DNA from 3 places in the Salinivibrio sp. AR647 genome. Region 2 is predicted to be linked to each of the others. Evidence: predicted binding sites of a transcription regulator. Region 2 holds the regulator's gene; each other region holds the start of a gene.
The links. The regulator CRP, encoded in region 2, controls carbon source genes, mostly activating them, when cyclic AMP is high. The targets are predictions, from matches to a motif close to TGTGANNNNNNTCACA.
Positions count from the first base shown of each region.

Region 1 (4,207 bases), on a different contig from region 2:
GATATATTGCTCGGTTAAACCTTGTGTCGGTTGGCTTGGGGGGACGGGGTACATCTCTGCGGTGTCGATAAAATTAACACCGCGCTCAAAAGCAAGATCGAGCTGAGCATGCGCGTCGGCTTCACTATTTTGCTCACCAAATGTCATTGTGCCAAGACACACTTTGCTCACGTCTAGCGAGGAATGGGGCAAACGGTGGTATTGCATCCTGTCTCCTTGTCTGCAATCGACCTATGGCAGTCCATAGTAGAGAATTTTGCCTTTAATCGAAAGCGGTTTAACCGCACCGCTCGGCTTGACAGGTGTGCAAACTTTAACCATTACTTGTATGGGTGACGCCATGAATTGCCGGGCGATGGGGTGTATTGGGTCAGGTAGCAACAGGCGCCAAAGAAAGCGACAAGAGGAAAGTCAAATGAACTATGCACAACTCAAGGCGTGGATGCGCGCGGATCCCCAGTCATGTCCGCAATGCTACATCATGGCTCATGCGGGAGGCGCCAAGTATTCGGTAGAAGTCGAAATCAAGAAGCAGCTCGAGCCGTTACGTTCCGATCAAACCGGCGAGGTGATGCAGTTTGATCATGTGGGACAAGTGGGGGATAAGCTCAAGGCGCTTGGCATTGAACAGGGCGTGTTACGCTTAATGGATCCCTATGATGAGTTCGCGACCGGTGGGGAGCCTGGGTGTCGAGAAGACATGCCGATTCGATTTTAAGGCGCTATTATTGCGGATCGAGGAAGTAACGGCTCAGGATCTGGTGGGTAAATTGTGTCCGTAAATAAAACCCACGTGGTAGCGTTCGAATTGGCTCGCCATGAGATCCAAAGGCGTCGGTGAGTACGCTGCCATTAGCAGCCTTGGGCCGCAATTGTAGGTATTGGCCTTGACGTGCCGTGATTTCTGTCACGCGTCCCAATGCCACCCAATCCATTAATTCTTCCCAGTCGGCGCGTAAGCATGCGTCTTCTTCTGAGCTAGGAGACCACAGCAGGGGGGTCCCTATCCGTCGCTTCACCACAGGAATATCACGCTCGCCTTCCACTGGGACCCATAACACGCGTGATAGTTTTTGTCTTACATGGCTGGTTTCCCAACGTACCCCCGCAATCCCAGTGAGTGGTGCGACACAGACAAAGGTTGTTTCTAGAGGCTTACCGTTTTGGTTGACGGGAATGGTTTTTAGCTCAATCCCCAAATGCGCGAAGTCTTGTTCAGGCTTACTCCCCGCATTGGCACCTAAACAGGTCTCGAGTAACATACCGATCCAGCCTTTTTCCCGAGAGAGTGTTTCCGGACAGCTTATCGCTTGTGACTGGCTCACTTCACCCAGCGTCAGACCTGCAAGCTCTAGTGCTCGGTCCATCAGTATCTGTTCAGACTCAGGAGGATGTATCACAGTGGCTCGATCCTGTTTATGGGCATAACGGTCGTGCATTATCGAGAACTGTCATCGGTGCTGCAAGTGGATCCTTGGAGAGAAAATGTCATGACTGTCCTTTAGTTATCCACATGGGCATCATTTTATGCGCGTAAAATGAGGCACATGATCATATATACAGTAATAAAAATCAGAGAAAAATGGATAAAAGAGCTGATCTGTCGTTTTTTTGAGCTATCGATGTGGATAATTCACTAACTGGTGGATCTTTGAGCGATCTGTGCGTATTTAATGATCGTCGGATCTTGTCAAGGATCCTATCTTAACGAATTACTTTTAAGTTTATGAATTTAAGGTCTTATTTTATTTGTATGACAATATTTCCTTCCGTTAGATGATCGATACCTGATGCTTTAATGCACTTTTTCTAGGCTTCTTCACAAATCTATCCACAGAAAGCGTGAATAAATGTGCGCAAACTCTCATTGCTATGTTTATAACTTCCTGTTAGAGAGTGAGTTATCCTCAGATGACGACGAGAGCGCAAAAAAGAAGGTCAATCCACAATGTTTGTTTACCCTCAGCCGCTTTTTGTGAAAAAATCAGGTTCAGTAGAGATTTATCATTGAGGTTGTCCAGTGATTGATGGCGATGGCTATCGTCCCAATGTGGGGATAGTAATTTGTAACGGCCACGGTCAAGTACTCTGGGCTCGTCGATATGGTCAGCATTCATGGCAGTTTCCACAAGGTGGTATTGATGAAGGAGAAAGTCCTGAGCAAGCCATGTATCGTGAATTGTATGAAGAAGTTGGACTGACCAAAAAAGATGTGCGCATCTTGGGGACTAGTCGACATTGGTTACGTTATAAATTACCGAAACGCTTGGTGCGGTGGGATTCTAAACCCGTATGTATTGGGCAAAAGCAAAAATGGTTTTTGCTTAAGCTTGAGTGTGATGAGTCACACGTGAACGTTTTGCGTGGCGGGACACCGGAATTTGATGGCTGGCGTTGGGTCAGTTATTGGTATCCTGTGCGTCAAGTCGTGGCATTTAAGCGTGAAGTCTATCGGCGTGCAATGAAAGAGTTTGCGCCGCTTGCGATGCCTTTTAAAGAACGCAAACCTCGACGTAAAAATAAGCGAGGGTAAAGGAGAAACTCGGTGCTCACGCAGTTAAGGAATATTGTGCAAAGCGTTGCAGTGTCAGCCGATCTCGATCAGGCGCTGCATACGTTGGTGCAACAAACCTGCTTGGCAATGCGTACCGAGTGCTGCTCTGTCTATCTCGCCAACCTTGAGCAACAAAGCTTTGATTTGATGGCAACGCAGGGGCTCGATCCGTCGGCGCAAGTGTCGATGTCGTTTGGTGACGGGTTAGTTGGCGTGGTTGGTCAACGAGCTGAGCCTTTAAACCTCGCTTATGCACGACGACATCCTGCGTTTAAACCTTTTCCAGCGACAGGAGAAGATGCGTTTCAATCTTTTTTGGGTACGCCCATTATTTATCGCAAAAAGGTGCTGGGCGTATTAGTCGTTCAGCAACACCAACCGCGTCAATTTGATGAAAGTGAAGAGTCGTTTCTTGTCACCTTAGCCGCGCAGTTGGCGGTGGTATTTGCCCATGCGGATGCGCAAGGGGGGTGGCAAGGTACCCGATCGCCTATTTTACTTGAAGGGATGCCGGCGTCACCGGGGATCGGTATTGCTCAAGCTTGGTGCGACGAGTCGCAACCAAGGCTAGAGGACGTTGCTCCGGCAAGCAGTCTCGATGTGTCGCGAGAGCTCGACCGCTTAGACGCCGCGATTGATGAGGCYAGTACCGAGTTCCGGCGTTTGCGTAAGCGCTTTGATAAGGAGCTACAAAAAGACGCATTAGCGATTTTTGATCTGTTTGTACATCTGCTCAATGATCCCATGTTGCGAGAAGACATAACGGTCAGGATCCAGCAAGGTGATGAAGCGACGTGGGCCGTGCGACAAACTGTGGAGGCCTTTTCCGCGCGCTTTTCCCTGATGGACGATCCTTATCTCAAAGCGCGCGCAGACGATGTAAAAGAACTGGGTCAGCGATTACTCTATTTTTTGATGGCCCCGGCAGGCAGTGCTCCAGCGATTTCATCACCGGTTGTGTTACTGGCTCACGAGCTGACAGCCGGTATGCTGGCTTCGATTCCTCGTACCTTACTGGCAGGCGTTGTCGCCGAACAGGGAGCGGCTAATTCTCATGCTGCCATTCTCGCGCGGGCATTGGGGATCCCTGCGATCATGGGGGTCAGCTTTTCTCCCTCACGCTTGCACCACAAAACCGTTATCCTCGATGGACACAAAGGGGTATTAATGATCGAGCCTGCCGAGGCCTTGATCAACGAATACCTGCAATTAGTGCAAGAAGAAGCCAGCTTACAATCGACCTTTGAGACAGCACTGGCCAGCCCGGGACAAACCCAAGACGGCACCCGGGTTGAGGTCCATTTAAATGCCGGTCTTAGTGCCGATAGTCAAATTGCGATTAATCAAGGGGTGGATGGGGTAGGACTTTTTCGCACTGAAGTCCCTTTTTTAATGTTACGCCGGTTCCCCTCTGAAGACGAACAAGTGAAACAGTATCGCGCCATTCTTGCCAGTTACCCTGATAAGCCTGTGGTGATGCGTACGTTGGATATCGGTGGGGATAAGCCGCTTCCTTACCTAAGTGTGGAAGAAGATAATCCTTTTCTGGGGTGGCGCGGTATTCGCTTCAGCTTGGATCATCCGGATATCTTTTTGATCCAAGTCCGTGCCATGTTACGCGCGAGCATAGGTTTAAATAACCTTAAGTTACTA
Region 1 is NZ_MUFE01000012.1:37,198-41,404, reverse strand. Features, by position in the region: gene BZG76_RS13410 (NADP(H)-dependent aldo-keto reductase) at 1-207, opposite strand, end outside; gene BZG76_RS13405 (DUF6482 family protein) at 416-718, shown strand; gene mutH (DNA mismatch repair endonuclease MutH) at 726-1,439, opposite strand; gene rppH (RNA pyrophosphohydrolase) at 2,021-2,533, shown strand; gene ptsP (phosphoenolpyruvate--protein phosphotransferase) at 2,546-4,207, shown strand, end outside.
Region 1: the regulator CRP is predicted to act here: its motif matches at 1,852-1,867, upstream of rppH (RNA pyrophosphohydrolase).

Region 2 (4,207 bases):
TGCACAAAAAGTGGCGGATGTTCGCCAACAACTGCAATCCGGCGACGCCGTGATTGTGTATTCTGAGTTGCACGAGACAGTGGATATTCGTCGTAAGGAAGCACTCAGATCTTAGCATCGCTGTACGCAATAAACAGCGATACACATTCAGACTGAATGACAGGGCGCGTCATGTCGGCTAAACATCCAATCATCGCGGTCACCGGCTCTTCAGGAGCAGGGACCACCACCACGTCCGAAGCATTCCGTAAGATGTTCCAGATGATGAACATCAAAGCGGCGTGGCTAGAAGGGGACAGTTTCCATCGCTTTACGCGACCGGAAATGGACGTCGAGATCCGTAAAGCACGTGAGCAAGGACGGCACATTAGTTACTTTGGCCCCACCGCCAATGATTTTCCGCGATTAGAGCAGTTTTTCCGTGAGTACGGTGAACTCGGCACAGGCAAATATCGCCGCTACTTGCATACCTTTGATGAAGCGGTGCCCTACAATCAAATGCCAGGGACCTTCACACCATGGCAGGATTTACCCGACAATACCAACGTACTATTTTACGAAGGCTTGCACGGCGGTGTGGTTGATGGTGAGGTCAATGTCTCCCAACATGTCGACCTATTGATTGGTATGGTCCCGATCGTCAACCTTGAGTGGATTCAGAAATTTGTCCGCGATACCCGCGATAGGGGCCACTCACGCGAAGCGGTCACCGACTCAATTGTGCGGTCGATGGACGATTATTTGCATTATATTACGCCGCAATTCTCACGCACTCACATTAACTTTCAACGGGTGCCGACGGTCGATACCTCCAACCCACTGAACGCCAAAGGCATTCCTTCGTTGGATGAGAGCTTTGTGGTGATCCGCTTTCGAGGGATGAAAAACGTCGACTTTCCTTATCTGCTGCAAATGATCACGGGGTCTTTTATGTCACGGCATAATACACTCGTCGTGCCAGGCGGTAAGATGGGCTTTGCGATGGAACTTATCATCCGTCCATTGATTCAGCAGCTAATCGAAAAAGGCAAGATTGGCTAGGGCGTAGCGCATCTATCGTGTATTACTTCTCAAGCCGTGATCTTAGCCACGTTTTTGCCAGGTTTTTAGGCGGTTGGCCTAGATCAAAATCAAGAAATTGCTAACAAAAAAAGATACACTCTTGTTAACATACAGTGAGCTTGTAGCCCGCGCCCAGACTTCGTATTCTGTGCATAGATCTGGTGGGTTACCCCTCAGACAAAGATAGGACGTTGTTGCCGGGCAACACATGCAGAGGAAATAAGTTATATGGTTCCAGGAAAACCTCAAACAGACCCTACACTCGAGTGGTTCCTTTCACATTGTCACATCCACAAGTATCCGTCTAAAAGCACGCTGATTCATGCAGGCGAAAAAGCGGAGACCTTGTATTACATCGTGAAAGGGTCTGTCGCCGTTCTAATCAAAGATGAAGAAGGCAAGGAAATGATCCTGTCTTATCTTAACCAAGGTGATTTTATCGGTGAGCTAGGCCTTTTCGAAGATGATCAGGAGCGTACCGCTTGGGTTCGGGCTAAGTCTCCTTGTGAAGTGGCAGAAATCTCATTCAAAAAGTTCCGCCAACTGATCCAGGTTAACCCTGATATATTAATGCGTTTGTCCTCACAAATGGCGCGCCGTTTGCAAGTGACCAGCCAAAAAGTGGGGGATCTTGCCTTCCTGGACGTCACGGGCCGTATTGCGCAAACCTTGTTGAATTTAGCGAAGCAACCCGATGCCATGACGCACCCTGATGGCATGCAAATTAAGATCACACGTCAAGAAATTGGCCAAATCGTTGGGTGTTCGCGTGAAACCGTGGGGCGTATTCTTAAAATGCTGGAAGAGCAAAATCTTATTTCAGCCCATGGTAAAACCATCGTGGTATACGGTACCCGCTAATCACAGCGCTCTCTGTATTCCCAACCGACGCCCTGGCGTCGGTTTTTCTTTTTAAAACAAAAAAAAGGAAGAGCGAACTCTTCCTTAACTGTGTATGCCTCGTTATATCAGCTATTTATTAGTGCGTGCTCTCAAAAATTTTATCCGCTGAAGCGGCAACAAATCCCTGGTACAACTCACCGTTGGGCAACACATAACGCTTAGCAAACTCATAAAACCCACCTGGAATGGTTTGCGTGCCATCAGAGAAAACAACAGCGACACGGTCAGCCATGGTGGAGGATTGCTCCAGATAAACGGATGCGTCCCCTTTTACTTCACCACCCGCTTCGTTAATTGCAAAGCCATTGTCTCGCAGCTTTTGATTAACCGATTGGCAATGATCATGAGCCTTTAACTGATTGACACTCACCGTGAAATGATTCGCACCATAACCGTGCGCGGCTACCCAGGACGCGTATTCACTCTCCTCAGCAAGCGCTTGATAGGTGGCGCTATCGATGTCCCAAAGCCGCCCCTGATGAAGAAAATCGCTCCCTGTTAGTGACGACGCATCGACTTGTGCCACCAGCTTGTGAACAATGGCTTGCAGCGCAGGCGAGCATTGCTCGACCATCAATTCACTGATAAACACTTTCGGCATCAAAGGATCGGGGTGCTCGAAATGGCAGGCATTGAGCTTTTTCGCTTCAAAGGTATAGTCCCCTTTTTGCTGATAGCCTAGCGCCAGGAAGGGGCGCGCCAAGACCTCAAGCCCAACCTTGGGCAAACCAAATGTCCGCAAGGCAATATGATCATTGATTAAAGGCTGCCCTTCTTCGAGCAAGGCATGTACCTGATGTGCCGATGGGCAAAGACGGTTAATATAGTCTTGCCATAATTTATCGAATAACGCTTGGCCACTGTCCATGTTGGTCTCCTTAATCTTGTTGAGTCGGAATACCGGGGGCGAACGTCTCAGGCAGTACCACCTGCTCCCCTTCCATTGATGCCATGGGATAAGCGCAATAATCGGCGGCATAGTAAGCGCTTGGACGTAAATTACCCGACGCACCTGGCCCGCCAAATGGCGCATCACCGCTTGCCCCTGTCAACTGACGATTACGATTCACAATCCCTGCGCGAATATGATCGAGGAAGTATTGCCATTCGCCCTCGTCTTCACTGATAAGGCCTGCCGACAAACCATAGCGGGTATCATTCGCCTTCGTGATCGCATCAGCCATATCCTGATAGCGCTGCACTTGTAGTAGCGGACCGAAATACTCTTCGTCGGGTAACGCTTGAATGCCACTCACATCTAAAATCCCTGGAGAAATCACCGCATCGTGTAAATGCTCGCACTCTATGACGGGGGTTGCTCCCAGATCGATCAATTTTTGTTGTGTGGCCAAAATCCCCTCGGCGGCAGCCATTGAAATTTGGGCGCCCATGAAAGGTGCGGGATCATCAAACTGTCCGCCCACTCGCACGGTTTTGGTCCATTGTGCTAGGCGAGTCAAGATCTTGTCACCCACTTCTCCCTCAGGCAGTAGCAGGCGGCGTGCACACGTACACCGCTGACCGGCACTGAGGTAGGCCGATTGAATAATGGTGTATACGGTGGCGTCTAAATCACCGAACTGATCACTCACCACCAAGGGGTTATTGCCCCCCATTTCCAGCGCCAGCATTTTATCGGGCTGGCCAGCAAACTGACGATGAAGAATATGCCCCGTATTGGCGCTACCGGTAAACAATAAACCGTCAATACCGCGCGCTTGGGCCAGCGCCTCACCGGTATTGCGCCCACCTTGTACCAGGCTGATCAGTCCTTGCGGTAATCCCGCTTCGAGCCAATAGCCCAAGGTCTTCTCTGCGACTTTTGGCGTCAGCTCAGAGGGTTTAAATACTACGCTGTTGCCCGCCAATAAAGCTGGAACAATGTGGCCATTAGGTAGATGCCCAGGGAAATTGTAAGGCCCGAATACCGCCATAACGCCAAGTGGACGATGGCGTAATACCGCTTGGGTGCCATTGACGTCTTTTTCACGTGAGCCTGTTCTTTCGTGGTACGCGCGCAAGGAGATCGCCACTTTGCCTACCATGGCCCCGACTTCGGTTTTGGTTTCCCACAAGGGTTTGCCCGTTTCTTCGGCAATGACCCGAGCCAGTTCATCGGTATTGGCTTTCACTATTTCGGCAAAGCGTTCCACCAGCGCTTGGCGCTCAGAAAAATCGGTATTGCGCCAACGCAAAAACGCGTCGCGTGCGGCGCTGACCGCTTGCTCCACTTGCGAACGAC
Region 2 is NZ_MUFE01000009.1:139,313-143,519, reverse strand. Features, by position in the region: gene BZG76_RS12180 (YheU family protein) at 1-115, shown strand, start outside; gene BZG76_RS12175 (phosphoribulokinase) at 172-1,041, shown strand; gene crp (cAMP-activated global transcriptional regulator CRP) at 1,291-1,923, shown strand; gene BZG76_RS12165 (DUF1338 domain-containing protein) at 2,042-2,833, opposite strand; gene astD (succinylglutamate-semialdehyde dehydrogenase) at 2,844-4,207, opposite strand, start outside.

Region 3 (4,207 bases), on a different contig from region 2:
ACGACAGATGTCGCGACAATACGGCCACGGTAATTGGCGCTATCTAGTTGCTCAAGTGCTTTTTCAGCCAGGCGCATGGCCCGCTCTGGGTCGTTGGCATTAATTGCCACCTGTGCAAGTAGCGCATTGGCATTGCCTTGATAATCAATGTCGAGCGGTATTTCGCGAGCTTGATAGGCTTTTTCTGCACTTGCTAATAGCTCACCCACTTCATGATAGCGATGCTGGCTTTGTGCAAGCCAAGCTCGAAGTAGGCTTAAACTCGGATACTGGTACAAGTACTCGTTATTTAGCTTGCTGATAGCCGCTTCGAGGGTCGATAGCTCCCCACGGTTAAACATCCGCCAACCATATTGATTCAGAATATCTGCCAACAGGGCATCATCCTCGCCATAACGTGAGTGGCGCAATGCTTGATGTGGCGATTCAAGCTTGAGCCAAGCTAAGGCCGCTTGCCGATGCAGTGTTTGTTGCTGCTGTGGGATCCGAGCCTGGCGCTCATGGGCAAGAAATTCAGCAAATAGATGGTGAAAACGGAACCAATTGTTGTCGCCTTCGAGTGGATAAATAAATAAACCGTAGCGGTTCAGAGACTCCAGCATCCCCAACGCGTCGCCGCGCTCCGTTAAGGCATAGACTAATTCATCGTTGAACATTTCTAATACCGACACTTTCATCAAAAACTGACGGGTTTCAGTATCAAGTAAATCAAACACTTCTTCCGCTAAATAGTCCCAAAGGTGGGCATGGTTAAAGCTGGCACACGAGGCCGCGCTTTGCATGAGCGTACGCTTTTGGTGCTGTGCTTGAATCGCAATCAGTTGCAATGCTGACGGCCAACCTTCAACGTAGGTACACAAGGCATTGGCGGTTGACTCATCGACCCCATCGGCCACGCGTTGATTAAAAAAGCGGGTGGTCTCTTCGTTATCAAAGGCGAGTAATTCGTTCCCGATTTCGATCATTAAGTCACGAACACGCAAGTTCGCGGTGCCCAATGGCGGGTTGGCTCGTGAAGTGACGACCAAAGTGAGGTTATCCGGCATGTGCTTGATGAAAAAACGCATGGCTTCATGGATTTCTTCGTTATCAATAAGCTGATAATCATCCAATACCAGATAGCTGGTGGCATGAAAATTCGCTAACTCGGCAAACACATCGGATAAAAGTGCACGAAGCGATGAGAATTGGCGCTTCTCAGCAAGCTTAATGGTGTTTGCGCAGCCTTCTTGCGTGGCTTGATGCAGGGCTTGTAACAAGTAGTTAATAAAGCGGAAGCTATCATTGTCACTGTCATCAATACTAAACCAGCCAACATGGGACTGATCAGCCAGCCATTGTGCGGCCATGGTTGTTTTGCCATAGCCGGCGGGGGAGCGGAACATCACTAATTTATAGTGAGGCGCTTGTTGTAGCATATCGAGCACCCGAGGGCGCAATATGGCGTTATAAAGCCGACCTGGTCGAGTAAGTTTTGATGGGATCCACATAACACACTGTCCTTAACCTCAAATACGGTGCCGGCCCCTCAGCGCGACACTGCTTTATCCTCCTTGGAGTCTATGCGACTCCTAGATAGCAAACTATGATCTCTCTCCACTCTTGTGTTGATTGCTCTAGAATGGTGCATCTACGCCCTATATTTGTGATTTATATCACAATAGTTTTTTGTTTTCGCTATCCTTTAAAATAGCTTTGTACATTTATGTGTCCTGGAAAATATAGAATTTGCGCTGGCGCACAAAAATAACAAAAGTGATTTCTTACTTTTCATGCTGCTTTTCGAATGCTTTTTGTCCCATAACGTGATGTTGATCACTGGCTTGTATGTGGATGCTAGGATTGATGAGAGGCGGCTCACTGTTGGTGTGTGACACAGCTCTCTACGCCCTGCTATCTCCTCCTTTCCGTCACTGTGAGTGGGAGGATGTTTGTTACTCTCGAGTTGGGCAGGATGAATAGCCATCAAGGTTTCATTCCATTATTGAGAGTTATGACATGACCCCAAAACAGCAACATGCCTTTGATAAAAGTGCGTTTAAAATCAGCATGGTCCAACACTTGACCCAGCTAGGTCACGCACCTGAAACCGCTCAACAACGCGATTGGTACCTTGCCTTAGGGCGTGCATTAGCTGAGCACACAACAGGCGACTTGGTGGCGACTGAAAACGATCAAGCGATCAAACAGGCAAAAAGCGTTAACTATTTATCTCTTGAATTTCTCATTGGCCGTTTGACGGGCAACAACCTGATTAGCATGGGTTTATACGATGTGATTGCTGAGGCCGTTGGTGAACTCGGTCTGGGTCTTACCGACTTATTAGAGCAAGAGCGTGACCCGTCACTCGGCAACGGTGGGCTTGGGCGTCTCGCCGCTTGCTTTATGGATTCACTCGCGGCACAGCAATATCCAGCAGTTGGCTATGGCTTACACTACGAATATGGCCTTTTCCGCCAATCTTTCGATCAAGGGGCGCAGCAAGAAGCGCCTGATGCATGGCGTGAGCCAGAAGGCTACCCTTGGGAAGTCGTCCGTCCGGACCTGACTCAAACCATTGGTTTTTATGGCCATGTTGAGGTTGTTGAGGAAGCGGGGCATACCTATCGTCAATGGGTGCCTAGCTTGAAAATCCAGGCAATGCCTTGGGACTTACCCATTGTCGGTTACCAAAGTAACACCGTTTATCCATTGCGTTTGTGGGAAGGTCGAGCACTGACACCGTTCGCGCTTGATGCTTTTAATGCGGGCGAGTACACCCATGCGCAGCAAGCTGATATTGATGCGGGTAACCTGACTAAAGTCCTTTACCCCAACGATAATCATGATGCGGGCAAGACGCTGCGTTTAATGCAGCAGTACTTCCATAGCGCCGCCTCAGTGGGTGACATTCTTCGCCGTCACTTGGAAGCCGGACATGCGTTGGCGGCGTTGCCGGAGTATGAAACCATTCAGCTTAACGATACTCACCCAACGATCGCCATTCCTGAACTGATGCGTGTGTTGCTAGATGATTATCGCTTAGGTTGGGATGAAGCGTGGGCCATTGCTAGCCGTACCTTCGCTTACACGAACCACACGTTATTACCTGAAGCGCTTGAAACGTGGAGTGAATCGCTCATGGCAGAGCTTCTTCCTCGCCATATGGAGATCATTTTCGAGATCAATCATCGTTTCTTACAAGACGTGGAGCAAAAGTGGCCTGGTGATGTGCGCAAACAGCAAGTGTTATCCGTGATCGATGATCAAGGTGAGCGCATGGTGCGCATGGCGAATCTGTGTGTGATTGGCTCTTATGCTGTCAACGGTGTCGCGGCCTTGCACTCACAGTTGGTTAAACGTGATTTATTCCCTGAGTTTGATGCGCTTTATCCAGGTCGCATTCAAAATGTGACAAACGGCATTACACCGCGTCGTTGGTTGAAATTCTGTAATCCTGATTTATCAAACTTGATCAGTGAAAAAATTGGCGAGCAGTGGCCAGCACAGCTTGAGCAACTCGAGCAGGTTGCACAATATGCTGACGACGCTGATTTTCAGAAAACCTTCATGGCGGTCAAGAAGCGCAATAAACAGCGCCTTGCTGACTGGGTAAAATCCAACCTCGATATCACGCTTAACACCGATGCGATTTTCGATGTTCAGATCAAGCGTCTACACGAATATAAGCGTCAGCACTTAAATCTATTGCATGTAATTTCGCTCTATCAGCGCTTGCTGAACGAGCCAAACTTTGACATGGCGCCACGAGTGGTCTTTTTTGCCGCTAAAGCAGCCCCAGGTTATGAACTGGCAAAATCGATCATTTTCGCTATCAACAAGGTGGCCGAAACGATCAATAACGATCCACGCGTTGGCGATAAGCTTAAAGTGGTGTTTATTCCAGACTACCGCGTAAGCATGGCAGAAATTATCATTCCAGCCGCCGATGTGTCAGAGCAAATCTCAATGGCCGGTAAAGAAGCGTCGGGCACGGGTAATATGAAAATGGCCCTTAACGGTGCCTTGACCATTGGGACCATGGATGGCGCTAACGTCGAGATCCGTGAAGAAGTGGGTGACGATAATATCTATATCTTTGGCTTAGATGTTGATGGTGTCACCGAATTACGCCAAAAAGGCTATCAACCCGAAACAGCGTACCAAAATCAACCGCTTCTAAAAGCCGCTTTAGATAGCCTATTGGATGAAACCTTCACGCCAGGGC
Region 3 is NZ_MUFE01000008.1:38,351-42,557, reverse strand. Features, by position in the region: gene malT (HTH-type transcriptional regulator MalT) at 1-1,490, opposite strand, end outside; gene BZG76_RS10800 (glycogen/starch/alpha-glucan phosphorylase) at 1,999-4,207, shown strand, end outside.
Region 3: the regulator CRP is predicted to act here: its motif matches at 1,870-1,885, upstream of BZG76_RS10800 (glycogen/starch/alpha-glucan phosphorylase).